Regions from separate parts of the Streptomyces sp. NPDC015125 genome, predicted to be linked through region 3. Evidence: riboswitches for the same ligand, from Rfam matches in the RefSeq annotation. Region 3 holds a riboswitch; each other region holds the start of a gene.
The links. A riboswitch is a leader RNA that binds a small molecule or an ion and turns the genes downstream of it on or off. The one in region 3 is predicted to bind glycine.
Positions count from the first base shown of each region.

Region 1: it holds a riboswitch for glycine, as region 3 does, so the genes downstream of both, cycA (D-serine/D-alanine/glycine transporter) here and gcvP (aminomethyl-transferring glycine dehydrogenase) in region 3, are expected to answer to the same signal.
Region 2: it holds a riboswitch for glycine, as region 3 does, so the genes downstream of both, gcvT (glycine cleavage system aminomethyltransferase GcvT) here and gcvP (aminomethyl-transferring glycine dehydrogenase) in region 3, are expected to answer to the same signal.

Region 1 covers NZ_JBIBVF010000005.1:323,480-332,928, forward strand. Annotated here, with positions in the region: gene ACF088_RS15660 (PP2C family protein-serine/threonine phosphatase) at 1-532, opposite strand, end outside; gene ACF088_RS15665 (hypothetical protein) at 751-1,011, opposite strand; gene ACF088_RS15670 (hypothetical protein) at 1,049-1,369, opposite strand; gene cycA (D-serine/D-alanine/glycine transporter) at 1,980-3,464, opposite strand; glycine riboswitch at 3,751-3,842, opposite strand; glycine riboswitch at 3,843-3,939, opposite strand; glycine riboswitch at 4,294-4,389, shown strand; gene gcvP (aminomethyl-transferring glycine dehydrogenase) at 4,540-7,398, shown strand; gene gcvT (glycine cleavage system aminomethyltransferase GcvT) at 7,433-8,533, shown strand; gene gcvH (glycine cleavage system protein GcvH) at 8,555-8,929, shown strand; partial or broken gene glyA (serine hydroxymethyltransferase) at 8,931-9,449, shown strand, end outside.
Region 2 covers NZ_JBIBVF010000001.1:283,902-293,350, reverse strand. Annotated here, with positions in the region: gene ACF088_RS01255 (phosphatase PAP2 family protein) at 1-279, shown strand, start outside; gene ACF088_RS01250 (hypothetical protein) at 444-752, shown strand; gene ACF088_RS01245 (L-serine ammonia-lyase) at 1,533-2,918, opposite strand; gene glyA (serine hydroxymethyltransferase) at 3,394-4,653, opposite strand; gene gcvH (glycine cleavage system protein GcvH) at 4,748-5,125, opposite strand; gene gcvT (glycine cleavage system aminomethyltransferase GcvT) at 5,255-6,382, opposite strand; glycine riboswitch at 6,535-6,630, opposite strand; gene ACF088_RS01225 (AAA family ATPase) at 6,905-7,591, shown strand; gene ACF088_RS01220 (enhanced serine sensitivity protein SseB) at 7,684-8,481, shown strand; gene ACF088_RS01215 (enhanced serine sensitivity protein SseB C-terminal domain-containing protein) at 8,544-9,344, shown strand.
Region 3 covers NZ_JBIBVF010000012.1:206,499-215,947, forward strand. Annotated here, with positions in the region: gene ACF088_RS24770 (DUF5999 family protein) at 345-539, shown strand; gene gcvP (aminomethyl-transferring glycine dehydrogenase) at 651-3,536, opposite strand; glycine riboswitch at 3,725-3,821, opposite strand; gene ACF088_RS24780 (PRC-barrel domain-containing protein) at 3,936-4,325, shown strand; gene ACF088_RS24785 (DNA polymerase IV) at 4,229-5,695, opposite strand; gene ACF088_RS24790 (MerR family transcriptional regulator) at 5,762-6,367, opposite strand; gene ACF088_RS24795 (bifunctional nuclease family protein) at 6,555-7,028, opposite strand; gene ACF088_RS24800 (MerR family transcriptional regulator) at 7,085-7,831, opposite strand; gene ACF088_RS24805 (FHA domain-containing protein) at 7,849-8,697, opposite strand; gene ACF088_RS24810 (DUF881 domain-containing protein) at 8,816-9,449, opposite strand, start outside.

The DNA of each region.
Region 1 (9,449 bases), on a different contig from region 3:
TGATCAGACGTGCGCCGTTGCCGGTCCGGGTCGCCGCGTACAGGTCCCCGCCGATCAGCGCCTCGTCATCGGCTGCTCGGTAGGCCGAGGCGATCCGCAGTGGACCCAGGCGATGGGGCAGCGGCGGCAGGACCACCCGTTGTGTGGCTTCGGACACCGACCGTACTTGTTCCAGCTGGCGTAGGCGGCGCTCGCGCTGGCGGCTGAAGACCACGATGACGAGGGAGAGCACCGCGAGGGCGGCTATCTGTACCTGGTGGTTGGTCGAGAACAGTTCGTTCGGGTCGCGCAGGACCCCGATGGTCGCCTGGGCCACCACGGCGAGCGCGCCGACCAGTCCGGTCAGCCAGGGGCCGGCGAACCAGGGAGTGATGGCGGGGGCGACGATCAGGAGCGGCCCCAGATGGATGTCACCCGGGATCAGAACGTCCACGACCGTGATCGCAACGATCAGCCCGAGCGGTATCGCCAAGAGCGCGTGACCCGTCTGCCATGGCTGCCACAGATCCGCAACGCGGCGCCGCAAGCCCATACCCCCACTCTGCACCGCCCACGGACAGGCCGCAGGCCGTATCCCGGCCTTTCACGTGCAGACGTGCCGAGCCCGACGAGGCGGGGACGGCGCCGGACGCGCCTACCTCTGTTGACACCTGCAAGGTGTCGAAGAGGAGACATGGGGGGCCGCGCCAGCCGGTCCGGGCCCCAGCGGGGAGGCGGGGCCCGGACCGGCTGGCGCGGCCTACGGTCGCCCTACACCTTGAAGTAGTCGTTCCAGGCGTCGACGAGCATCTGCCGGACGGATTGATCAGCGTGTTGGGCGGCTTGATTGAACGTGCCGGTCACGCCGTAGTAATAGTAGGCGCCGTCATTCGTCGCCATATGGTCATCGCTCGGATTGTCCACGTGGCGACTGAAATGGACATTCGCAAACGCCGCGACGGCGGTGCACACGTAGTACACCCAGTTTCCCGTCAAATTCTCCATGGCGTTTGTGATACGCCAATTCTGCATGGGCACGATGATCCCCCTCTTTCGGTCCGTTCCTCGATCAGACCTCGGACAGCGTGATGTCACCCGTGATACTGACCGTCATCTGGTAGTCCTGCGGGCTGTGCCGGACGGAGGCGAGGATGAACTCGCCCTTGCCGTCGTCCCACTCCCCTTTCACCTTCCAGTCGTCGTCCCAGATGATGCACCGGCCCCGTCCGGTCTGAACGCTCAGCGGCCTGTCCTTGTGCTGCGAGATCCACGCGTAGGCAGAACTGTGCGACCTCGGACTCACGGACTCGCTGTCCCCGGAATGTTCTTCATTGACAAAAGAAACGTAGGAGTTCGACTGATTGTCGCAGCCCCTGATTCCCGTGGTCATGCAGATTCCTTCCCTGGAGCCAAGCTCCCCCGGGCCGAACAGACACAAATGTTCTGCGCGGCGAAACTCTCCACCGAACTTCATGAAAATGACTGCCCTTCGGCCTCCCGCAGAAACACGAGGATCAGTCGCTGAAATGTTCGCCATGGCTGAATAGGCACCCTTGAAGGGGGGCGCGGGCCCATGCACGAATTCCGCCGCGGGGGCGCGAGCCGCCAACGAGCGGCCCGGGTGCGAATGACGCCGGCGGCATACCGGGGCCGTCATCGGCCCAGGAGGGCTTGAATGCACGGTGCGGGCTGAGAACTCCGAGAGGCATGCGAGTTCACTTTGCCCCGGGGTGACAAGTCTTTCGCAGAGGTCAGGCCGTTTCCTTCGGGGCACCTCACTGACCAGATGAAGCTGGCAGCGTTCCGAAAGAACGACCTAGCCAGACCTCGCCTCGGTCGTCCGTGGTGGAAGTGCAACCCAGCGGCGGCATATGAAGGGCCGAGTGCTTGTCAGACGTGTGCTGCCGTGAGAGTGGCGAACACGCCGAAGGCGAGCGCCGTTCCCCTCCGCCGAGAACGGCGCTCGCGATCGGTGCCTGTCGAGGGACCCGGTGACCGTGTCAGTCCTGCTGCGGATGGTCGAGTTCGGACCGGAAGGCGGCCTCACGGGACACATGGCGTGGGCGACGGCGGAGCGCCGCCCACGCGATGCCGAGGATGACGAACCACACCGGGGTCACCAGCAAGGCCCGCAGCGTGTCGGGCTCCTGGGTCAATGCCCAGATGAGGAACACGAAGAACGCGAGCACGACGTAACACATGACGACGCCGCCGGGCATCTTGAACTTCGACGCCTCGTGCAGGTGCGGACGGCGCTTGCGATACACGAGGTAGCTGATCAGGATGATCGACCAGACGAAGATGAAGAGTACGGCGGACACCGTGGTCACCAAGGTGAACGCCTCGATGATCGAGTTGTCCGTGGCGACCATGACCACACCGGCGAGCAGAAACACCCCGGAGAGGAGTAGGGCGTTGGCCGGTACCCTCCTGGAGGTGAGTCTGCCGAAGCGCGCCGGGGCGTCGCCCTCCCGGGCCAACCCGTACACCATCCGTGAGGTGGAGTAGATGCCCGAGTTCGCGGACGAGGTGGCGGAGGTCAGCACCACGAAGTTGATGACCGAGGCGGCGATCCCCAGACCGGCAAGAGTGAACATCACGACGAACGGGCTGTGGCCCGGACTGATCTCGCGCCAGGGCGTCACCGAAATGATCACGATCAGTGCGACGACATAGAACAACATCACGCGTACCGGGATCGAGTTGATCGCCTTGGGCAGGTTCCGTTCCGGGTTCTCCGCCTCGGCCGCGGTGGTGCCGACCAGTTCGATGCCGACGAAGGCGAAGGTCGCGATCTGGAATCCCGCGACGAACCCCATGGGGCCGGTGGGGAAGAACCCTCCGTCGTTCCAGAGGTTGGAGAAGCTTGCCGCCGCTCCCCCGGGCGCCTGGAAATGACCGAACACCATGACCAGCCCGACGACGATCAGCGCCACGATGGCGACGATCTTGATGAGGGCGAACCAGAACTCGGTCTCGCCGAACGCCTTCACGGTGGGCAGGTTCAAGGCGATCAACAGGATGACAGCGGCCAGCGCCGGTATCCACAGCGGTAGGTCGTGCCACCAGTAGGACACATATCCGGAGATCGCGATGACGTCGGCGATGCCGGTGACGATCCAGCAGAACCAGTAGGTCCAGCCGGTGAAGAAGCCGGCCCACGGCCCCAGCAGGTCGGCCGCGAAGTCGGCGAAGGACTTGTAGCGCAGGTTGGAGAGCAGCAGCTCACCCATCGCCCGCATCACGAAGAAGAGCATCACTCCGATGATCATGTAGACGAAGATCACCGAGGGCCCGGCCAGCGAGATCGTCTTGCCGGAGCCCATGAACAGGCCGGTTCCGATCGCACCACCGATCGCGATGAGTTGGATGTGCCGGTTGGACAATTGGCGGGAGAGGTGTTGCTCATCCTCGGGCGAGGGCGTCGATCCGGCCTCCGGTCGGGTCGACGCGGTGGTCGAGCCGGTGTCACTGCGTTCAGGCATGGGCAAACCTCGCGGATCTCACGTCCCGTGTGGGCACGGGACAGGGGGTATCTCGGAGAATGACCACGCGCCCACAGGGGGGGCGAGCGGCAGGGTGGGGCTGCGCGCGGACTTGCGGCAGCCGACCGGAGCGGTGTCGGTACGCTGAACGGGCCCGCAGAGAAGACCGAAGATCAGCCCGAAAGCCGGCAGGCGGATTGCGGTCAGGGGAGAGGCGGCGGGAGGGCCATCAGGGGGGCTCCTCGAATGTCGAGCACGGGCAGGAGCCCGCGCGGCCGAGTGAGCCTCCCCCTCTGTCATGAGCCTGAGAGCTTCGCCGCGCTCAGCGCGCGGCTTGCACCGTGGGCGAGGCGCGTCAGCGCCTGCTTTCCAGAGTTGCCTGCCCGAGCGGTAGGGATGCCTGAGAGTTTCCGGGGAGGATTTGCTCCTTCGGCGACTGGGTCTGGCTGATCCAGTGCTCTCCCGCTCCGGGGTGAACGGCAATGTGCGGTGAGGTTAGGTCCACATCGGCGACCGGTCAAGGGACCGACCGAACGCTGGACATTACCCTTCAGTAGTACGGCACTCGCCCGCGGGGGACAGTGTTTGTGCAGCTCACGGCGTGCTTCATGGGCCGATCCGTTACCGGCGCGTACACCGAGCGGACTCTTGACGGCTGTGTTCCGAGGCCCGTACGTTGCCTCCGGAAAGATCCGCCAGCACCTACACCGCTGACGATTCTGCGCGGGAGAGCCCACGTCATGTGACGACGTGGCGCCGAAGGAGCCGATCCTCCCCGGAAACACCCCCGGCCTTACGGTCGGGCCCCACAACTCCACATCGCGCTGTTCGAACCGAAGCGGGAGAGCCCTCGCCCACCCTTGGCGGGGCGCCGAAGGAGCAACTCTCCCCAGAATCTCTCAGGCCCAACTACCGCTTCGGCTAGGCGACTCTGGAAAGACGGGACGTCATGTCCTGCGCCCACGGTGCAAACCGCCGGACCCGGTGGTGAAGCTCTCAGGTACCGATGACAGAGCGGGGAGGCCACCCATCCACGGTGCCGCGTTCGCGGTGCCCCCACAGGGAGCCTCCCACCATGACCTTCCCCGAGTCCTCCGCGTCGGGTGAGTTCGCCACCCGCCACATCGGCGTCGGCGGCGCCGACCGCGCCAGGATGCTGGCCGAAGTCGGTTACCCGACGCTGGCCGCCCTCATCGACGCCGCCGTCCCGGGCGGTATCCGAAGCACTTCCGACCTGAACCTGCCTGCCGCCGCCACCGAGGCCGAGGCCCGCGCCGAGCTGCAGGAGCTCGCGAGCAGGAACACCGTGGCCGTTCCGATGAGCGGCCTTGGATACCACGCGACCACCACGCCCGCGGTGATCCGGCGCAATGTGCTGGAAGACCCGTCGTGGTACACCGCCTACACGCCCTACCAGCCGGAGATCAGCCAGGGCCGGCTCGAGGCATTGATCAACTTCCAGACCATGGTCGGAGACCTCACCGGACTGCCGACCGCCAACGCGTCGCTGCTCGACGAGGCTACGGCGGTCGCCGAGGCCGTCACGGTCATGCGCCGCGTCGCCGGCAAGAGCCGCCCCCGCGTCCTGGTCGACCGCGACACCCTGCCGCAGACCCTCGACGTCCTGCGCACGCGTACAGCCGCGGTCGGCATCGAGGTCGTCGAGATCGACGTCGCCGAGCCGCTGCCGGAGGACGACTTCTTCGGGGTGGTGCTGTCCTACCCCGGCTGCTCGGGAGCCGTCCGCGACCTGCGCGAGGTGACCGCCGCGGCGCGAGCGCGCGGGGCGCTGGTCACGGTGACCGCCGACCTGTTGGCGCTCACGCTGCTCGTGCCACCGGGTGAGTACGGCGCCGATATCGTCGTGGGCTCGTCCCAGCGGTTCGGTGTCCCCCTGTTCTACGGCGGGCCGCACGCCGGCTACATCGCGGTCCGCGAAGGGCTCGAACGTCACCTGCCCGGCCGGCTCGTGGGCGTCTCCGTGGACAACGCCGGCCGGCCGGCGTACCGCCTCGCACTACAGACCCGCGAGCAGCACATCCGACGCGACAAGGCGACCTCCAACATCTGCACGGCGCAGGTCCTGCTCGCCGTGGTCGCGTCGATGTACGCCGTCTACCACGGCCCCGACGGTCTGACCGAGATCGCCCAACGGACGCACCGGCACGCCACGCTCATCGCCACGGGTCTGCGGAACAGCGGGGTCACGGTGGTGCACCGCGAGTTCTTCGACACCCTGCTGGTGCGGGTCCCCGGCCGTGCCGAGGAGGTCGTCGCGACCGCGCACGACAAGGGGCTGCTCCTACGGCTGGTGGACGGTGACCACGTCGGCATCTCCTGCTCCGAGGTCACCTCGCCAGACCACGTCCGTCTCGTGCTCGATGCCTTCGGCCGGACGGAGCACGACCTGGACGGGCCAACTGCGGGCGCTTCGGCGGCGCTTCCGCCGGGCCTGCGGCGCACGTCCCCCTTCCTCACCCACCCGGTCTTCCACCGGCACCGGTCGGAGACCGCGATGCTGCGTTACCTGCGCAGGCTCTCCGACCGTGACTTCGCGCTGGACCGCGGGATGATCCCGCTCGGGTCCTGCACGATGAAGCTCAACGCGACCACGGAGATGGAGCCGGTCAGTTGGCCCGGCTTCGCCGACCTGCACCCCTTCGCGCCCCTCACGGACGCTGCCGGGTACCTGGCCCTGGTCGAGCAGCTCGAAACGTGGCTGGCAGAGGTCACCGGGTACGCCAAGGTCTCCCTCCAGCCGAACGCCGGATCGCAGGGCGAGCTCGCCGGCCTGCTGGCGATCCGCCGTTACCACCAGAGCAACGGACAGGCCGGACGCGACGTGTGCCTGATCCCGGCAAGCGCGCACGGCACCAACGCGGCCTCGGCCGCCATGGCCGGGATGCGCGTCGTCGTGGTGGCATCGCGGCCCGATGGCACGGTCGATCTCGTGGACCTGGAGGCGAAGTGCGCGCAGCACTCCGACCACCTGGCCGCGATCATGGTGACCTATCCCTCCACGCACGGCGTCTACGAGGCCGGCATCACCCGGCTGTGCGAGCTGGTGCACGAGCACGGCGGACAGGTGTACGTCGACGGCGCCAACCTCAACGCGCTGCTCGGAGTTGCCAAGCCCGGCGAGTTCGGTGGCGATGTGTCACACCTCAATCTGCACAAGACGTTCTGCATCCCGCACGGCGGCGGCGGGCCGGGGGTCGGCCCGGTCGCGGTGGCCGCACACCTCGCGCCGTACCTGCCCACCCACACGCTGCACCCCGACACCGGGCGCCGCGACGGCATCGGGGCGGTGAGCGCCGCACCGTTCGGCAGCGCCGGCATCCTGCCGATCCCGTGGGCCTACATCCGGATGATGGGCGCGGAGGGGCTGACCGAGGCAACCCGGGTGGCCGTGCTGAGCGCCAACTACGTGGCACGTCGCCTCGCGCCATACTTCCCCGTCCTGTACGCCGGGGAGTCGGGCCTCGTCGCGCACGAGTGCATCCTTGACGTACGCCCCCTCACCGCCGCCACGGGTGTGACGGTCGATGACATCGCCAAGCGGCTCATCGACTACGGCTTCCACGCGCCGACGATGAGCTTTCCGGTCCCCGGCACGCTGATGGTCGAGCCGACGGAGAGCGAAAACGTCGCTGAACTGGACCGCTTCTGCGAGGCGATGGTCGCGATTCGGGTGGAGATCGACCTGGTGGACAAGGGCGTCTGGGGCCTTGAGGACAGCCCGCTGCGACAGGCGCCGCACACCGCCGCCGCGATCGCCGGCAAGTGGAACCGGGCCTACTCGCGCCAGCAGGCCGCCTTCCCGGCGGGCGTCACGCCCGACAAGTACTGGCCACCGGTCGGCCGGATCGACCAGGCGCACGGCGACCGGAACCTGGTCTGCTCCTGCCCGCCTCCCGAAGCGTTCGTGTCCTGACGCCCGACCGGTCGCGGTCCGAAGAGGAACCACCATGTTGAAGAAAACACCCCTGCACGACCTTCACACAAAGCTCGGTGCGTCGTTCACCGCCTTCGCCGGCTGGTCCATGCCCCTGCGCTACACCTCCGAGTCGGCCGAGCACCACGCGGTACGGACCACCGCCGGTATCTTCGACCTCACCCACATGGGAGAGCTCGAGCTTTCCGGCCACGAGGCGGGGCGAGCCCTCGACTACGCCCTGGCCGGACAGCCGTCGAAGATCCCCGTCGGCCGCGCGCGCTACTCCATGCTGGTCCACGAGACCGGCGGCGTCCTCGACGACCTCGTCGTCCACCGTCTGGCCGAGGCGAGATACCTCATCGTGGCCAACGCCGGAAACGCGCTGGTCGTGCTCTCCCAACTGCGTGACCGGATCGACGGCTACGCCGCCACGATCCGGGACGCGTCCGGCCAGTGGGCCCTGATCGCGGTCCAGGGCCCGACGTCCCCGGCGATCGTCGGTGAAGTGGCCGACATCGACGTGGTGTCGCTGAAGTACGAGGCGATCGACCCGGCGCGGTTGGCGGGCCGCGAGGTGTTGCTCGCTCGTACCGGCTCCACCGGTGAGGACGGCTTCGAGATCTACTGCCGTCCCACGGACGCCGTGGCCGTCTGGCAGGCCCTCAGCGCGGCGGGTATCGGACACGGACTCCTCCCCTGCGGCCTGGCCTGCCGTGACACGCTGCGCCTGGAGGCCGGGATGCCGTTGTACGGGAAGGAGCTCACCGCCCGCACCACGCCGTTCGAAGCGGGACTGGGCCGAGTCGTGGCGTTCGGGAAGCCCGGCGGGTTCGTCGGCGAGGCCGCTCTTGCCGCCCGACGTGACCAGGGCTCGTCCCACGTGCTGGTCGGCCTGGCCTCGACGGGTCGACGAGCCCCGCGCACCGGCTGTGGCGTACTCGCCCCGGACACCGAAGAACGCATCGGCGAGGTCACCTCGGGCGCTCTGTCGCCCACCCTCGGCCACCCCGTGGCCATGGCCTACCTGCCGACCGGCCGGAGCGCACCCGGCACCGAGGTGCTCGTCGACATCCGGGGCAGCCAGGAGCTCGCCCGGGTCGTCGAGCTGCCCTTCTACCGCCGCCGAGCCTGACCACCACAGGAGATACAGATCATGAGCCTGCCCCCCGACCTGATGTACACCGGCGACCACGAATGGATCGCGAGCGAGGGCGACCTGTCGACCGTCGGCGTCACCGCACACGCCTCCGACGCGCTCGGCGACGTCGTCTACCTCGACCTGCCTGCCGTCGGCACGACGATCAAGGCCGGCGACACGTGCGGAGAGATCGAGTCGACCAAGTCCGTGAGCGACCTGTTCGCTCCCGCGGACGGCGAGGTCGTCGAGATCAACGAAGCCGCCCTGGCCGACCCCGGTCTGGTCAACACCGACCCGTTCGGGGCCGGTTGGTTGTTCCGGATGCGGATCGCCGGTACGCCGGACCTGCTGGACGCCGCCGCCTACGCGGCACTCACGGCAGGAGCGTGACATGTCGATACTCGACCGTCGGCTCGCCGACTTCGACCCGGAAGTGCACACTGCCGTACGTGCCGAACTGGAGCGGCAGCAGAGCACGCTGGAGATGATCGCGAGCGAGAACTTCGCACCGGTCTCGGTCATGGAGGCGCAGGGCTCGGTCCTGACGAACAAGTACGCCGAGGGCTACCCGGGCCGCCGCTACTACGGAGGATGTGAGCATGTCGACGTCATCGAGCGGCTCGCCCTCACCCGGATCAAGGCGTTGTTCGGTGCGTCCTTCGCCAATGTGCAGCCGCATTCGGGCGCCCAGGCGAACGCCGCCGCGATGACGGCGCTCCTCCAACCGGGAGACACCATCCTGGGCCTGGACCTCGCGCACGGCGGGCACCTCACCCACGGCATGCGGATCAACTTCTCCGGCAAGCTCTACAACACCGTCGCTTACCACGTCTCCGCGGAGGACAACCGCGTCGACATGGCCGAGGTCGAGCGGCTGGCCATGGAGCACCGGCCGCAGCTGATCATCGCG
Region 2 (9,449 bases), on a different contig from region 3:
TCCGGCCATGCCACCACCTCGGCGCTGGCGGCCGGAATCCTGGCCTGGGGCATCGCCCGGCGCGGCCGCCCCGCCGTGACCCGGACCTGGTGCGTGGTACTCGCCCTGTGGGCCGCCGGAGTCGGCCTCACCCGCGTCTACCTGAGCGTCCACTGGCCGGGCGATGTCCTGGCCGGCTGGCTGCTGGCGGCCACCCTGCTCGCCCTCGCGCTGCTCCTGGAGCCGTTCGCCTGCCCCCGCCGGGACTGCCCGGCCCCGGCCGGTACGAGCCCCTCATAGCGCGCATTCCCATGAATAGCTGACGATCGGACCAGATCTTCCCCAAGGCGGCATGGACGCGTCCCACGCCGAGCAGCACTGTCCTGGGTGCCGGACGACGGAAGCGATTTCCGCCACGGCGCCGCTCACGGCACGTACCACCGCACCACCAGGGGGACCCACCGATGAACCAGCCACTCGACGCCTCCCCGCCGCGCCGGTCAGCCGACGGGACCGCCCCGTCCGGCGCCCCGCCCGGCCGCTGCCCGGCCGCCGTCGCCAAGGACCCCACCCCGTGCGAGGGCCCGCGGGACGCCGCCACCATCGTCGACCGCCAGGGCAGGGAGGTCGCCGGCTGCGTCCACCACTGCGCCCGCCTGCTGGCCGGCCTCGAAGGCGCCCGGGTCCACCCCTTCGTCCCCACGATCCAGGCCCTGGACATCTACTCCCGGGCCCGCGAACTCCCGCCCTTCGCCTGGGAGATCGGCAGATAGACGGACAGACGGCCCGGCATACGGGCGGCCTGCCGGGCGTAGAGATCCACGGCCCGGCGGTTTGCCCCAGGGCCCGCCCTCAAGCACGGCCGTGCCCACGGGACAGGCGGGACCATCCCTGCATGCGCGGGGAGCTGCCCGGGAGGAGCAGCTGCGGGCGCGGGGCAGGGGCCTCCCCGCGGGTGCGGGGACCAATGCAGCTGCCAGGTTCGCGTGCCCTTTCCGTCGGGACCAACCCCGTAGGTGCGGGGACCAGTTGCGTCAGGGGTCCATGGCGATCGGCACGCTGGGACCAACCCCGCAGGCGCGGGGGCAAGAATGCTCTTGCAGTCGCCAGACCGATTCCCCTGGGACCAACCCCGCAGGTGCGGGGACCAGCGCCGCTTGATCCACGGCGACCTGGCCGGCATGGGACCAACCCCACAGGCGCGGGGACCAGACGGCGACGAGGCTTCGTTCCGCACCCAGGTCGGGACCAACCCCGCAGGCGCGGGGACCATGCCAAGTTCTGCAGCACGGCGACCATGAAGATGGGACCAACCCCGCAGGCGCAGGGACCAGGAAATCCAGGACATCGCCGACCACTACGACGCGGGACCAACCCCGCAGGTGCGGGGACCAGCGGCTCACTCTCATCCTGGAGGAGGGGAATGAGGGATCAACCCCGCAGGCGCGGGGACCAGGCTTTCCGCTGTGCAAGCCGGGAAGGCCCCGAAGGCCCCGAAGGCCCCGACAGCGCCGAAAGATACCCACGCGCTGGTCAGGGCCTCCAGGCTCAACTCAGCATTCGATGATGTTGACGGCCAGGCCGCCCCGCGCCGTCTCCTTGTACTTGACGCTCATGTCGGCGCCGGTGTCCTTCATGGTCTTGATGACCTTGTCGAGGGAGACGTGGTGGCGGCCGTCGCCGCGCAGGGCCATGCGGGCGGCGGTGACGGCCTTGACGGCGGCCATGCCGTTGCGCTCGATGCACGGGATCTGGACGAGGCCGCCGACGGGGTCGCAGGTCAGGCCGAGGTTGTGCTCCATGCCGATCTCGGCGGCGTTCTCGACCTGCTCGGGGGACCCGCCCAGGACCTCGGCGAGGCCGCCGGCGGCCATCGAGCAGGCGGAGCCGACCTCGCCCTGGCAGCCGACCTCGGCGCCCGAGATGGAGGCGTTCTCCTTGAAGAGCATGCCGATCGCACTGGCGGCGAGGAGGAAGCGGACCACGCCTTCCTCGTCGGCCCCGGGCACGAAGTTGACGTAGTAGTGCAGGACCGCGGGGATGATGCCGGCGGCGCCGTTGGTGGGGGCGGTCACCACCCGGCCGCCGGCCGCGTTCTCCTCGTTGACGGCCATCGCGTAGAGGGTGGTCCACTCCATCGCACGGGCGGCCGCGTCGCCTTCGGAGCGCAGGGCGCGGGCGGCGTTGGCGGCGCGGCGCCGCACCTTCAGCCCACCGGGCAGGATCCCCTCACGGGACATGCCGCGGGTCACGCAGGCCTGCATGACCTGCCAGATCTCCAGCAGCCCGGCCCGGATCTCCTCCTCGGTGCGCCAGGCCTTCTCGTTCTCCAGCATGAGGGCGGAGATGGACAGGCCGGTCTGCTGGGACAGCCGCAGCAGTTCGTCGCCGGTGCGGAAGGGGTGGGTCAGGGCGGTGTCGTCGGGCACGATCGGGTTTTCGCCGGCGACCGCGTCCTCGTCGACGACGAAGCCGCCGCCGACCGAGTAGTAGGTCTTCTCCAGCAGGGGTGCGCCGGAGGCGTCGTAGGCGAAGAGGGTCATGCCGTTGGCGTGGTAGGGCAGGGCCCGGCGCCGGTGCAGGATCAGCTCGGCCGACTCGTCGAAGTCGATCTCGTGCGCGGCGCCTATTTCCGCGCCCATCAGACGCAGACGCTTGGTCTGCCGGATGCGCTCGACCTCGGCGTCGGCGGACTCGACGTCGACGGTGCGGGGGGAGTGGCCTTCCAGGCCGAGGAGGACGGCCTTGGGGGTGCCGTGGCCGTGGCCGGTGGCGCCCAGCGAGCCGAACAGCTCGGCGCGCACGGTGACCGTCTGGGCGAGCAGACCGTCCTTCTTGAGGCGTCCGACGAACATCCGGGCGGCGCGCATCGGGCCGACGGTGTGGGAGCTGGAGGGGCCGATGCCGATGGAGAAGAGGTCGAAGACGGAGATGGCCACGGGGGCGGACTCCCTTGTCTGCTCGTGGTGGACGGTGGAGCGGTGGAGCAATGGGGCAGAGGGGACGTTTCTGCGCTGTTGGTCGAGGGTAACGCGGACCGGGCCGGGCGCCGCCGGACGGAAACTGTCGGGTGCGCGGCGGCGGGGGTAACGGTCGGTGTCGGTGTGGATACGCGGTCAGCGGACTCCGGGCCGTGTACCGGCCCGGCCTGCCGAGGAGGCGTGTCCGGTCCTGACCCGCGTGCGGGGTCCGGCCGGAAACCGCCTCCCCGTGCAGGGCGGCTGCCCGCCACCGCACCGGTCATGCGTGCCGTGCCCGCACCGGCGGGCACCGTGTGTGTGAAGACCGTGCGCGCGAAGAGGGGAGGACAGCGGCAGGCAGACCGTGAGCCGGGACCGACGACCCCGGGCTCACCGTCGTGCACCCTGCGCCCGCCGGTGACCGGCGGGCAGCGGGCTCAGTGCATGAGTCGCGTCACAGGGACGGGTACAGCGGGAACTTCTCCGCGAGTGCGGTGACGCGGGCCTTGAGGGCTTCGGCGTCGTAGGCGGGCTTGAGGGCCTCGGCGATGATGTCGGCGACCTCGCGGAAGTCCTCGGCCTGGAAGCCGCGGGTGGCCAGCGCCGGGGTGCCGATGCGCAGGCCCGAGGTCACCATCGGCGGCCGCGGGTCGTTGGGGATCGCGTTGCGGTTGACGGTGATGCCGACCTCGTGGAGACGGTCCTCGGCCTGCTGGCCGTCCAGCTCGCTGTCGCGCAGGTCGACGAGGACGAGGTGGACGTCGGTGCCGCCGGACAGCACGGAGACGCCGTGCTGCCTGACGTCGTCCTGGACCAGGCGCTCGGCCAGGATCCGGGCGCCGTCGAGGGTGCGCTGCTGGCGCTCCTTGAAGTCGTCGGAGGCGGCGACCTTGAAGGAGACGGCCTTGGCGGCGATGACGTGCTCCAGGGGCCCGCCCTGCTGGCCGGGGAAGACCGCAGAGTTGATCTTCTTGGCCAGCTCCTGGGTGGAGAGGATGACGCCGCCGCGCGGGCCGCCCAGGGTCTTGTGGGTGGTGGTGGTCACCACGTGGGCGTGCGGCACCGGGTTGGGGTGCAGGCCGGCGGCGACCAGGCCGGCGAAGTGCGCCATGTCGACCATGAGGTAGGCGCCGACCTCGTCGGCGATCCGGCGGAACGCGGCGAAGTCGAGCTGGCGGGGGTAGGCGGACCAGCCGGCCACGATCAGCTTGGGGCGGTGCTCCTTGGCGAGGCGCTCGACCTCTTCCATGTCGACCAGGTTGGTCTTCTCGTCGACGTGGTACGGCACCACGTTGTAGAGCTTGCCGCTGAAGTTGATCTTCATGCCGTGGGTCAGGTGCCCGCCGTGGGCGAGGTTCAGGCCCAGGATGGTGTCGCCCGGCTTGATGAGGGCGAACATGGCGGCGGCGTTGGCCTGTGCGCCGGAGTGCGGCTGCACGTTGGCGGCCTCGGCGCCGAAGAGGGTCTTGATGCGGTCGATGGCGATCTGCTCGACGACATCGACGTGCTCGCAGCCGCCGTAGTAGCGGCGGCCGGGGTAGCCCTCGGCGTACTTGTTGGTGAGGACGGAGCCCTGGGCCTCCATGACGGCGACGGGGGCGAAGTTCTCCGACGCGATCATTTCGAGGGTGGACTGCTGGCGGTGGAGTTCGGCGTCGACGGCGGCGGCGACATCGGGGTCGAGCTCGTGGAGGGAGCTGTTCAGAAGCGACATGAGTCTTCCTGGGGGAGTCAGGGGCGCGAGGGGGTCCCCCGGACGGAGCCCGGGGGAGCTTCCGCGGGGGCGGTGGCGGAGGGGGCCGGGCGGCTCAGCTCTGGATGAAGGCGGCGTACGCGTCGGCCGAGAGCAGCTCGCCCGGCTCGCCGCTGATCTTCACCTTGAACAGCCAACCGCCCTCGAACGGGGCGGAGTTCACCAGCGAGGGGTCGTTGACGACATCCTCGTTGATCTCGGTGATCTCACCGTCGACGGGCGAGTAGAGATCGCTGACCGACTTGGTCGACTCCAGCTCGCCGCAGGTCTCGCCCGCCGCGACCGTGGCACCGACCTCGGGGAGTTGCACGAAGACGACGTCGCCGAGCGCGTTGGCCGCGTGCTCGGTGATGCCGACCGTCGAGACGCCTTCCTCGGCGCCCGACAGCCACTCGTGCTCCTTGCTGTAGCGCAGCTGCTGGGGGTTGCTCATGGCTCGATTCTCCTGTACGCGAGGGTGTGGTCGTGAAGGGGGTCGCCCCTGGTGACACCAAGGGGGGAGGGTCTTGCACAGTGAGACGCACGGGTGCGCGCCGCTGCCGGGTCCGCCCCGGGTGAACTCCTACTTCTGCCGCTTGTAGAACGGCAGAGCGGTGACCTCGTACGGCTCATGGCTTCCACGGATGTCCACGCACACACCCTCGGTGCCCGGTGTGGCGTAGGCGGCGTCGACGTACGCGATGGCGACCGGCTTGCCGAGGGTGGGAGAGGGGGCCCCGGAGGTGACCTCGCCGATGACCGTGCCGTCGGCCGTGACGACCGGGTAGCCGGCCCGCGGGACCCGGCGGCCCGCGGCGATCAGACCGACCAGCTTGCGCGGCGGGTTCGCCTCGGCGCGCTCGGCGGCCGCCGCCAGCGCGGTACGGCCGACGAAGTCGCCGTTGTTGGTCGTCTTCTCGAACTTCACGACCCGGCCCAGGCCCGCGTCGAACGGCGTGGTCGAGGTCGTCAGCTCGTGCCCGTACAGCGGCATGCCCGCCTCCAGGCGCAGGGTGTCCCGGCAGGACAGGCCGCAGGGCACCAGACCGGCGTCCTTGCCGGCCTCGGTCAGCGCCTCCCAGAGGGCGACCGCGTCGGCCGGCCGGACGAACAGCTCGAAGCCGTCCTCGCCGGTGTACCCGGTACGGGCGATCAGCGCCTCTACACCGGCGACCGTGCCGGGCAGCCCCGCGTAGTACTTGAGACCGTCCAGGTCGGCGTCCGTCAGCGCCTTGAGGATCCCGGGCGACTCCGGGCCCTGCACCGCGAGCAGCGCGTAGGCGTCCCGGTCGTCGCGAATCGCGGCGTCGAAGCCGCCCGCTCGTGCGCTCAGCGCGTCCAGCACCACCTGGGCGTTGGAGGCGTTGGCGACGACCATGTACTCCTGGTCGGCCAGGCGGTAGACGATCAGGTCGTCGAGAATGCCGCCCTCGGCCTCGCAGATCATGGTGTAGCGGGCACGGCCGGTCTTGACGCCCCCGATGTTGCCGACCAGCGCATAGTCGAGGAGGTCGGCGGCCTGCGGGCCGGTGACGGTGATCTCGCCCATGTGGGAGAGGTCGAACAGCCCGGCGCGGGTACGGACGGCGACATGTTCGTCACGCTCGCTGCTGTAGCGGAGTGGCATGTCCCAGCCGGCGAAGTCGGTCATGGTGGCGCCGAGCGCGCGATGGGTGGCATCCAGCGCGGTACGGCGGGGGGCATCAGTCATGGTTCTGGGCTCCCAGGCAGGGGTGAACAAGACGTTCTCCCCATCTGTCATCGGAACCTGAGAGGTTCACCGGGATCCCGCGAACGGACCCGGTTTGCACCTTGGGTGGAGCCGCCCCGTGCGCCGGGCTGCGGCTCGCTTTTCAGATCTGCCTCGCCTGCGCGGTATAGGGGCCTGAGAGATTCAAGGGAGGACTTGCTCCTTCGGCGCCCCGCCATGGCGGCCGGGGACTCTCCCGCGCGGGTTCAAACGGCCGGTATGGAGTTGGCGGTGCACAGGTGAGACCTGATGTGCACGTGGCGGCCACATCATTGCACGGGATCGCCCGATAGAGGAGCCCCGGCCGTCACCCCGCCCGTGACGTGGGCAGATCGGACAATAGCCTTGATGGGCATTACCTTTTCTTGACACTCTGCGGGTAGGGGACGGACTCGAACCGGAGCAGAACCGGACGGGGAGGACGATCGCGTGCACAGCGAAGCGGCATTCGGGGCCACTTCAGACGTCGTGCCTCCGGCCGTCGTGCCTCCGGCCGTCGCGCCGGCGGTGCCGCCCGCAGCCGGGTCCCGGGCCGGCCGGACGCCGCGGCCCGTCGTCCGGCCGGGGCGCGGAGCCGAAATCGTGGACCTCCGGGACCGTGGACGGGCGAACGGCGCCGCCGAGCTGCGGTTCCCGGCCGGTGACCTGGTGGTGGTCTCCGGTCTGCCGGGCAGCGGCAAGAGCACCCTGATGCATCGTGTCGTACCGCCGCTGGACGCACACGGTGCCGCGGTGCACCGCATCGATTCGCAGGACGTCCGCGAGCGCTGGGAGCACGGCAGGCTGCGCCGGCTGCCGTACGCCCTCTACCGTCCGCTGGTCCGGGTCGCCCACTATCTGACGCTGCATCGTGCGCTGCGCTCCGGGGACAGTGTGGTGGTGCACGACTGCGGCACCCTGGCGTGGGTGCGTGGCTGGATCGCGCGCTCGGCGGTGCGCGGCGGCCGCGGGCTGCATCTGGTGCTGCTCGATGTGCCGCCCGAGGTGGCACTGTCCGGCCAGGAGTCGCGGGGGCGCGGGGTGTCGGGGTACGCCTTCGCGCGGCACCGCGGGGCCGTGGGCCGGCTGGTCGGTGCGGCGGAGTCGGCCCGGCTGCCGAAGGGCTTCGACTCGGCCGTACTGCTCGACCGGCGGACGGCGAGCGCCCTGGAGACGGTCACCTTCGACTGAGCGGACGGCCACCGTGCCCCGCGGGTCCCTCCGCACTCCTTCTCGTCTAGGGTCTTTGGCCAGATGGCGCGGTTTGGAACGGGTGGGAACACATGACATTTCCGGAGCAGGGGATACCGCAGCTGGCGTGGCCGGCGAACGAGCTCGAAGAGGCGCTGGCCGCCTCGGTCGGGCACCCGGGTGCCGGTGGCCGGATCGTCGAGGTACTGGGCCGCAGCAGGGTCTGGGTGCCGCTGCCCAACGGCGGCGGACCGGAGAGCGCGGGGCCCGGCACCCGGGGCCTCGATCTGCCCACCGTCGAGCTCGACGGTGCGGCCTATGTCCCGGTCTACAGCTCCGAGCAGGAGTTCTTGCGGCTGGTGGGCGCGCATATGTCCTTCACCGTCGCCCCGGCCCGGGAGTTCGCCCGCGGGCTGCCCCCGCAGATCGGCATCGCGGTCAACCCGGACGGCAGGGTCGGCGTCCCGCTGCCGCCGCCCGCGGTGGCCGAATTGTGCCGGGAGGGGCGTCACGAGCCGGCCGGTCTGCCCAGCGGCGGCCGGGTGCGGCTCTTCGAGCCGGACTGGCAGCACGAACCGGTGGACTTCCTGGCCGCCGCCGGACTGGAGTTCTCCGGTGCCGGAATTGTCCTGACTGCCCGGCGTGCCCTGGCAAGTGTCGAGGGCGACACGCCCGCGCTGTTCGTCGGTGTGCAGATCGGTGCGGACCCTGCGGCACTGCACGACGGCACCGCTCGCGAGGCGGTACTGTCAGCCCTCGGACGTGCGCTCGGCGCAGTGCCGGTGCCCTGGCCCGTACAGCTCGTCATGCTCGACCTCGCCCAGGGCGACCCGGTCGCCGACTGGATGCTGGAGCGTGTGCGGCCCTTCTACTCTCGGGACCACTCGTAAGCTGGATGGATGACGGGCGGGCGCACCCATGACGTGCCCTGCAGACAGAAGGGACGGACCACGTGAGCGCGGGTGCGCATCAGGGGCCGGCGGCGGCCGGAGCGCTGGAGCAGCTGCTCCAGCAGGTCTCGCCCGGCCGTTACGACGCCTATGAGGCGCTGCTGCACGCGCTCGCCGCGGGCCAGGTCTGGATGCTGCTGTGGCACGGCCGGGCCGGTTCGCCCGATGCGCAGTACGGAAACATGGAGGTCGAGGGCCTCGGCTATGCGCCGTGTGTGACCTCGGCGCCCGAGCTCGCCGCCTCCGGCTGGAACCGCGACCACGAGGTCGTCACCGGCCCGGAGATCGCCGCCGCGCTCTTCCCCGACCGCTGGGGCCTGTGGCTGAATCCGCATGCCCCCGGCGGGGGTGTGGGCATCCCGTGGCTGGATCTGCGCCGTATCGCCGGTGGTCTGGACCGGCTGCCGGCCGGTCCGCTGCGGATCTCCGAACCGGTCATCGACATCCCGCAGTTCTATGCGCTGCTCGCCCAGAACGCGCACCGGACGCCCGCCGTGCGGTCGCTGCGCCGGGCCTGGGTGCAGCCGGCGCTCGGTGCCCCTTATCTGGCGATCGGTCTGGATCTGTACGACACCGGCCAGCAAGCGGTGGATTCGGTGCGGTTGATGATCCAGCAGTCGATCGGCGCGGTTCCGGACGGTCTGCCCGTCTCCACCGTTGCGATGAACGACGAGTTCGACCCGGTCGGCATGTGGATGCGGGCCTCCACGCGTCCCTTCTTCGACCGTGACGGCTACGCCCAGCCGCCGGGTCAGCCGGCCCCCGCGCCGTCGTACGGCTACGGCTACCCGCGCCCTTACTGACAGCCGGTCTCCGGCGCCCCAGGAGTACCACCCGGGCGCCGGTCTCGTGGTGAATTCTCCCTGTATGCCCCGCGGTTGAGGATCTCTCCCGCGGGTGATCGCTCC
Region 3 (9,449 bases):
CCCATCCGCCGGCCCCGGTCTTCCGCCGGGGGACACCGGCGCCCGCCACCCGGCATGAGCATGCCCCGCGGCCCCTTCCGGCCACGGGGCGCTCTGTCGCGCTCACCCGCGCGGGCTAGTCCGCGGCCACCACTCCCAACCCTCTTGGGGAGGAGTGCAATTGGGAGCAACCGCCCGCATGGGTGACGCGTCCCTACCGAGTGAGTACCGCTGCTGCGAAATCCCTGCGGAATCCCGCCCGTGGGGCAACACTGGGACCGACCGATGGAAACGGGGGAGCGGCCATGCACACCTCATCGAGCCGCACAACGACGTTCACCACACCGCAGCGAAAGACAACTTCCATGTGCCAGCACCAACCGCCCTGCCCGTCAGCCGCCTCCACCGACCGGGAGGCCGCACACCCTGTGGCGCACCACCCGGAGCAGGGCTGGAGCCTGCTCTGCAACGGCGTCCTGCTCTTCGAGGACACCGGTGAGCTGCTGCCGGACGGGCAGGTCATCGCCCCGCACCGCGCTCGCGCCACCGCCGCCGCCTGACCCGCGAGCGCGCCACGCACCACTGGGCCCCCGGCAGATCTGCCGAGGGCCCTTGAATGTTGCGGTGAGTCCGTTGCGAGGAACCCCTCGCCGTGACTCGGTCGCCGTGACTCAGTTGTCGTACGCGTCCAGCGGCGGGCAGGAGCAGACCAGGTTACGGTCGCCGAAGGCACCGTCGATGCGGCGCACCGGCGGCCAGTACTTCTCCGAGGCCTCGACGCCGGCCGGGAAGACGGCCTCCTCACGGGTGTACGGGTGCGACCAGTCGCCACCGAGCGCGCCCGCGGTGTGCGGAGCGTTGCGCAGCGGGTTGTCGTCCTTGTCCCACTCCCCCGTGCCGACCTTCTCGATCTCCGCACGGATGGCGATCATCGCGTCGCAGAACCGGTCCAGCTCGCCGAGGTCCTCGCTCTCGGTCGGCTCGATCATCAGCGTGCCGGCCACCGGGAACGACATCGTCGGCGCGTGGAAGCCGTAGTCGATGAGCCGCTTGGCGACGTCGTCGATGCTCACACCGGTCGCCTTAGTCAGCGGCCGGACGTCGATGATGCACTCGTGCGCGACCAGACCGCCGGGGCCGGTGTAGAGCACCGGGTAGTGCGGCTCCAGGCGCTTGGCGATGTAGTTGGCGCTCAGCACCGCGACCTGGGTGGCGCGCTTGAGGCCCTCGCCGCCCATCAGGCGGACGTAAGCCCAGGAGATCGGCAGGATGCCGGCCGAGCCCCAGGGCGCCGCGGAGATGGGTCCCACGCCCGTCTCCGGGCCCGCGCCGGGCTGCAGCGGGTGGTTGGGCAGGTACGGCGCCAGGTGGGCGCGTACGCCGACCGGGCCGACGCCCGGGCCACCGCCGCCGTGCGGGATGCAGAACGTCTTGTGCAGGTTGAGGTGCGAGACATCGCCGCCGAACTTGCCGGGCTCGGCGAGCCCGACCAGCGCGTTGAGGTTGGCGCCGTCGACGTAGACCTGGCCGCCGGCGTCGTGCACCGCCGCGCAGATCTGGGTGATGTGCTCCTCGAACACGCCGTGGGTGGAGGGGTAGGTGACCATCAGGACCGCGAGCTCGTCACGGTGCTTCTCGATCTTGGCGTGCAGATCGTCGGTGTCGACCTCGCCGTCCTCACCGGTCTTGACGACGACGACCTTCATCCCGGCCATCACCGCGCTGGCGGCATTGGTGCCGTGCGCGGAGGACGGGATCAGGCAGACGGTGCGCTGCTCGTCACCGTTGGCGCGGTGGTAGGCACGCACCGCCAGCAGACCGGCCAGCTCGCCCTGCGATCCGGCGTTGGGCTGGATGGAGACCTTGTCATAGCCGGTGACGGTGGCGAGGCGCTCCTCCAGCTCCTGGATCAGGGTGAGGTAGCCCTGGGCCTGGGCGGCCGGCGCGAACGGGTGCAGCTGACCGAAGGCGGGCCAGGTGACCGGCTCCATCTCGGTGGTCGCGTTCAGCTTCATGGTGCAGGAGCCGAGCGGGATCATGCCGCGGTCCAGCGCGTAGTCCTTGTCGGCGAGGGTGCGCAGGTAGCGCAGCATCGCGGTCTCGGAGCGGTACTGGTGGAAGACCGGGTGGGCGAGGTAGTCGTCGCTGCGCAGCAGGGCCTGCGGCAGCGTTTCGGCGGCGGCCGCGTCCAGCTCCTCGACATCGCCGTGCACGCCGAAGGCGCCCCAGACACCGGCCAGCTGCGCGCGCCCCGTGGTCTCGTCGCAGGCGATGCCGACCAGGTCGGCGTCGACCTGCCGGAGGTTGACACCGGCCTCGCGGGCGGCGGCGACGACCTCGGCGGCCCGGCCGGGCACCCGCGCGGTCAGCGTGTCGAAGTACGCGCCGTGCACGATCTCCACCCCGCCGGCCCGCAGGCCCTCGGCGAGGACCGCGGCGTAGCGGTGGGTGCGCCGGGCGATCGTCCGCAGACCGTCCGGGCCGTGGTAGACCGCGTACATGCCGGCCATGACGGCGAGCAGCACCTGCGCGGTGCAGATGTTGCTGGTGGCCTTCTCGCGGCGGATGTGCTGCTCGCGGGTCTGCAGCGCGAGGCGGTAGGCCTTGTTGCCGTCGGCGTCGACGGAGACGCCCACCAGACGCCCCGGCAGACTGCGGGCGAACTGGTCGCGTACGGCCATGAAGCCGGCGTGCGGCCCGCCGAAGCCCATCGGGACACCGAAGCGCTGGGTGGTGCCGACGGCGATGTCCGCGCCGAGCTCACCGGGCGAGGTCAGCAGCGTCAGGGCGAGGAGATCGGCGGCGACGGTGACGACCGCGCCCAGCTCGTGGGCCTGCTCGATGACGGCGCGCGGGTCGCGGACCGCACCGGAGGCGCCGGGATACTGCAGCAGCACACCGAACACACCGCGCTCGGCGATCCCGGCCGGAATACCGTCGGACAGGTCGGCGACCACGACCTCGACGCCGGTGGGCTCCGCGCGGGTCTGGATCACGGCGATGGTCTGCGGCAGACAGTCGGCGTCGATCAGGAAGACACCCTGCTTGACCTTGCCGACCCGGCGGGAGAGGGCCATCGCCTCGGCGGCCGCGGTGCCCTCGTCCAGCAGCGAGGCGCCGGAGGTGGGCAGTCCGGTCAGGTCGGCGACCATCGTCTGGAAGTTCAGCAGCGCCTCGAGGCGGCCCTGCGAGATCTCCGGCTGATAGGGGGTGTATGCCGTGTACCAGGCCGGGTTCTCCATCACGTTGCGCAGGATCACCGGCGGGGTGAACGTGCCGTGGTAACCGAGTCCGATCATGGACGCCAGCACCTGGTTACGGTCCGCGAGGCCGTGCAGCTCCTGGAGCACCTCGGCCTCGGTACGGGCCTGCGGCAGGCCGAGCGCCTCCGCGCTCTTGATCACATCGGGAACGGCGGTGGCGGTGAGCTCGTCCAGCGATCCGAACCCGATGTGCGCGAGCATCTTCGCCTGCGCCTCGTGGTCGGGACCGATGTGCCGGTGCTCGAAGGGGGTGCCGCGTTCCAGCTCGGTCAAGGAGATGCGATTGGTGGTCATCTGCGGGGGCCTCCTGGTCGGTGCGACCTACGAGGGGCACCACGGCGCGGGTGCCCGGACGGCCTCCCCCTCTGTCATCTCAACCTGAGAGCTTCACCGGCCCGCGCGAGGCGGCCCGGCTTTCACCGTCGGTGAGGATGGGTCCCGGAGCTGTGCCTTCCGGGGCCCGCCCTGCTTTCCAGAGTGACCTCGCCCATGCGGTACGTGTGCCTGAGAGATTCCGGGGAGGATTTGCTCCTTCGGCGCCCTGGTCGCGAACGACAAGGACTCTCCCGCACGGGGTCTGCGGCCATTGGCCAGCCTACCAGCGCGGCACTCGAAGGATCCTTCGAGTGGCCAGGGCATGAAATGTGCCGTTTGGTAGTTGTCAGAGGGCAGTTGCGACCAATTGGAGGGACCGTGCAAACCGATATCGATCCCCGGAGCCTGATCGGCCGCAAAGCGTTCGACCGTAACGGCGCCAAAATAGGCACGATCGACGAGGTGTATCTCGACGACGCGACGGGGGAACCGGAGTGGGCGGCCGTGCGCACCGGACTCTTCAGCCGCGACGCGTTCGTCCCCCTCGAACCCAGCAAGATGGTCGGTGAGGGCCTGCACATTCCTTACGACCGCAAGCTGATCAAGGACGCGCCGGACTTCGGCGTCGGCCGTCATCTCTCCCCCGAGCAGGAACTCCAGCTCTATCACCACTACCGACTGGATATCTCCTCCCCGGTCTCCGATCCGGTGTCCTCGCCCGGCTCCGGTGACAAGGACTTCGGCAAGATCGCCGGCTCGGACGACTGACCGTCCGCCGGTCCCCCGCCCACCAGCGGCAGGGGCTCCCCCGGCCGCAGCGCCGGATCCTCGACAGCAAAGGTCCGCACCCTTCCCGGTGCGGACCACGGCGTTTCGAAGCGTACGGTCACTCTCCCCACCCCGCTCCCCTGCACCCAGCCGGCGCCGTACTCGTCGTGCACCACGTCCAGGCCGGGATGCCAGCGCCGCGGCCGCTCCTCTTCGGCCTCCGGCGGCGCCGTCCCGCCACCGGACGGCTCCGCCGCCGCCTTCGCCGCCTTCTCCGCCTCCTCGGCCTCCCGCTCCGTCGCCAGCTGTGCGAACAGATCCTCCTGCGTGAAGTCGGCCAGGCCGCTGACCCCCACACCCAGCAGCCGCACCCCGCCGGTGGTGTCCACCATCTCCAGCAGCCGCACGGCGGCCTCCCGTATCACCGCAGGGTCGTCGGTGGGTCCACGGAGCGTCTCGGAACGGGTCAGCGTCGAGAAGTCGTAGTTGCGCACCTTGATGACCACCGTCCGCCCGGAACGCCCGGCGGCCCGCAGCCGCTCCACGCAGCGGTTCGCCAGCCGGAGCACCTCGCTCCGTACCCGCGTCCGGTCGGTCAGATCGACCTCGAAGGTGTCCTCGACCGAGATGGACTTCGCGTCCCGCTCGGCCACCACCGGCCGGTCGTCCCGGCCCAGCGCCATCGCATACAGCCCGGCGCCATGTGCCCTGCCCAGCAGCCGCACCAGCTCGGCTTCGCCGGCCTCCGCGGTCTCCGCGACCGTGTGGATCCCGGCCCGGCGCAGCGTCTCGGCCGTCGCGGGCCCCACTCCGGGCAGCGTCCGCACCGTCATCGGGCCCAGCAGTTCCCGTTCGGTGCCGGGCTCGATCACCACCAGACCGTTCGGCTTGGCCGCCTCGGACGCGATCTTCGCCAGCATCTTGGCGCCGGCCAGCCCCACCGAGCCGGTCAGGCCCGTGGCGGAACGGATCTCGCGGCGCAGTTGCTCCCCCACGACCTGCGCAGCAGCCGTCTCCGGCGGCACCCCGCCCGCTTCCAGATCGACGAAGGCCTCATCCAGACTCAGCGGCTCCACCAGCGGCGACAGCGCGTGCAGCAGCTCCATGACCGTCTCACTCACCTGGCGGTACAGCGAGAAGCGCGGAGTGAGATAAGCGGCGTTGGGACACAGCCGACGCGCCTGGGCCGTGGGCATCGCGGAGCGGACGCCGAACACCCGGGCTTCGTACGACGCCGTGGAGACCACCCCGCGCACGCCGATCCCGCCGACCACCACGGGCTTGCCGCGAAGGCTCGGCTTGGCCGCCTGCTCGGCGGCCGCGAAGAACGCATCCATGTCGAGATGCAGGATCGTCGGCGCAGGTCTCACATCTCCGATGCTGCCCCATGCCACTGACAATCGGCCCCATGCCGGGCCGGTGGTGCCGTCAGGGACTCAGACCGCCCGGTTGCGCCGCCGTGCCAGCTCGTCCTGCGGGTTCTTCCCGATCAGGGTCTCGCCGGTGTCCACCCGCTCCCCGTGGAGCTGTGACAGCACACCCTCCACGTCCCGCCACACCACGCCCACGGCGATCCCGAAGACGCCCTGGCCGCCCTGGAGCAGGTCCACGACCTGGTCGGGCGAGGTGCACTCGTAGACCGTCGCACCGTCGCTCATGAGCGTCATCCGCGTCAGATCCGCCAGCCCCCGCGCCCGCAGATGCTGGACGGCGGTGCGGATGTTCTGCAGCGACACCCCGGTGTCCAGCAGCCGCTTGACGATCTTCAGGACCACGACGTCCCGGAAGCTGTAGAGCCGCTGGGTGCCGGAGCCGTACGCCGGCCGGATGCTCGGCTCCACCAGGCCCGTACGCGCCCAGTAGTCGAGCTGCCGGTAGGTGATGCCCGCTGCCGCACAGGCGGTCGGGCCGCGATAGCCGATGTTCTGCGCCTCGCAGTCCCCCGACACCGCCGCGGCCGGTGCCGGGGCAGGGTTCGCTGCTGCGCCCGAGTGGAGCGGCAACGCCCCTTCCGCCGCCATACCGTCGCCGGTGATTGCCACGCCGCCCTCCGTCCTCCACGTCCCGGACGGGACCTGCCACATCGACGGTATGCAGTCACTCGGGGTGCGTCAACGATCGCCGCGCTCGCCACGCCGAGTGATAATCACCCTACGAGTGGTTTCTCGTGACCCCACACGGGGAACGGCTAAGGGTTTGGCCGGAAACAGACGGTTCGCTTGGCCGGTATTACTGGCTGTTGGTCCCGAAGTCCTCGGGCGAGATCTGGTCGAGGAACTCGCGGAACTTCTCCACCTCGTCCTCCTGCTCGTCCGGGATGGCGATCCCCGCGTCGTCCAGCACACCGTCGGTACCGAAGATCGGCGTTCCGGTGCGCAAAGCCAGCGCTATCGCGTCGGACGGACGCGCGCTGACCTCGACTCCGCTCGCAAAGACAAGTTCGGCATAGAAAACCCCCTCGCGCAGATCCGTGATGCGGACCTGCGTCAGCTCCTGGCCCACCGCTTCGAGCACGTCCTTGAAAAGGTCGTGCGTCAGCGGCCTGGCAGGGACCATGCCCTGCTGGGCAAAGGCGATGGCGGTGGCCTCCCCTGGCCCGATCCAAATGGGCAAGTATCGGTCGCCTCCCACCTCCCGCAGGAGCACGATCGGTTGGCTGGAAGGCATTTCCACCCGGACACCCACGACGTCGAGCTCGTTCACACAGCAACCCTAGGACGTGCCCGGCCGGTTTGGGTAGTCGGGCACTCGTTTGCTCACTACAGCCGGACCCGCAAAGCGCTCTGCACCAGTGCCGCATGCAGCCGCACGGACAGCGTTGCCAGCTCCCTGGCAGTGGCTTCGGCATGCGCCCTGGTCTGCGGATTACGGTGCCGCCGAAGGGGTGCAACGACCTGCTCGACCAGGCCCGCCTCGCGCTCGGCGGCCGCCTTCACGGCACGCAGATGCCGTGGTTCGAGACCAAAACGGCCCAGGTCCGCAACGAGCTTGGCCACCGTGACGGCCTCGATGTCGTATCCGCCCTCCGCATGAGGGACGATGAGCCCGTAGGACTCCCAGTCGGCGAGTGCCGCCTCGTCCACCTCCGCGGCGGCCAGCAGCTCCGCCCGGCCGATGCGGGCAGCCGTAGGGCGCTCCTCACCCGGGTCGTGCACGCCTTCGACGAGATCACGGGAGGGAGTGGCCGGAGCGGGCAGCTGCACGCGCTCACCGCGCTCCAGGGCGTCCAGATGCTCCCGGATGACCTTCAGCGGCAGATAGTGGTCCCGCTGCATCCGCAGGACGGCGGCCAGCCGCTCGACGTCCGCCGCCGTGAATTTGCGGTATCCGGAAGGCGTGCGCTTCGGCTCGACCAGTCCCTCGGCCTCCAGGAAGCGGATCTTGGAGATGGTGACCTCGGGAAACTCCTCGCGCAGCAGGGTGAGCACCGTGCCGATGCTCACCGGCTTACCGTCCGAGGAGGCGGCGCCGGCGAAGCCGGGACCGCCTTTCGGTGTATCGCGCATATGCCTTCCCCGGCCGGTCAGATACCGGCGCCTCGCTGGCTGGCGTAGAAGACCAGGCGGAACTTGCCGATCTGGACCTCGTCGCCGTTGGCGAGGGTGACGGAGTCGATCCGCTCGCGGTTGACGTAGGTGCCGTTCAGGCTGCCGACGTCGGCGACCGTGAAGAGCCCGTCCGGCCCCCGGCGGAATTCCACGTGCCGGCGCGAAACCGTCACATCGTCGAGGAAGATGTCGCCCTGCGGATGCCGGCCCGCCGTCGTCAGCTCACTGTCCAGAAGGAAGCGGCTGCCCGAATTCGGACCCCGGCGGACGACCAGCAGCGCCGATCCCAACGGAAGGGCGTCGACGGCCGCCTGGGCCTCGGGGGACAGCGACGGCGACAGATTCTGGCCCGTCGCCTCCGAGTCGTAGGCCTCCAGCCCCGAAATGGAGATGGTCGAGGTCGTCTCGGACGCCCGCTCGGGCTGAGCGCCCGGACGCAGCGGCGCACCACAGTTGGAACAGAACCGGCTCGCCTCGGCATTCCGGTTCCCACACCTCGTACAAACCGGCAAGGCAGACCCTCCACCCGTGCGTGCGGCTGATGGTTCCTGGGAACCTATGCGGCCGGCACCGGAGGGGTCAACAGAACCCGCGCCGTGCCCCCCGGACGGACCGCCGACCTCGTCACGGAAGAGCGGACGGTCCTCGGCCGCACCGCTCTCGTCGGGCCGGCCCGACGCGCGGTGCCGCGCGGAGCCACTGCCGCCATCCTGGCGCGCGCTCTTGCCGAACAGCTTTCCAAACAACTTCACGGGCGATTCCCCTTGAACGAAATAGACCCGCCCGTGGGGCAGGACGAACCCTCGATACACACACCGGCCGATCCGGACATCCTGTGAACGTCCGTGGCCTTCAGACAGTTTCCACCACACACCACACACACGGTGCGTCGACCCCCCGCTACCTCATGCCCTCGCCGGGCACTCGACATACGTGTACGCCTCACTGCGATGACGACCGAGCGTAGTCAGGCCGCTTCGCCTCTCGCAAGGCGTCCACAACGATCTTCTCCTCACGGGTCACAGACACCTTGGCCTGCTCCTTCTCCAGAGTCTGGACCACTCCGCCGGGGATGTTCAGCGCCGGTTCCAGGTCCTGCGGCCTGCCGATGACCTTGAAGCGGTACGGCTGCACGACGCGCTTGCCGTCGATCCCCACGCCGCCCCGGAAGTCCGAGAGAGAGGTGTTGGCGACGACCCGGACATCATTGACCTGGATGGCCTCGGCGCCGGCCGCCCGCAGCTCCTGGATGGTGTCCAGCAGCTTGTCCGCCTCGACGGAGTGCGTCGGGTCGTCGATGGTCAGGTTGATGCCGGGCCCTTGCGCCGCGACGGTCCCGGCCAGCACACCCAGCTGCTGTTCCTTTTCCACGGTCTGCTTACGGGCCTCCTCGGCCTGGTCCGAGCTGTTCGCCAGCTCGGTCTTCTGCCCTTCCAGGCGCCGCTGTTCGTCGGTCAACCGCTGGGAGCGATTGTCCAGCTCGTCCAGAATGCGCACCAAGTCCTCCTGACGCGCACCCCGCAGCGCACTGCTGTCACTTGTGGAACGTACCTGAATCGCCAGGCCGAGGCCGAGA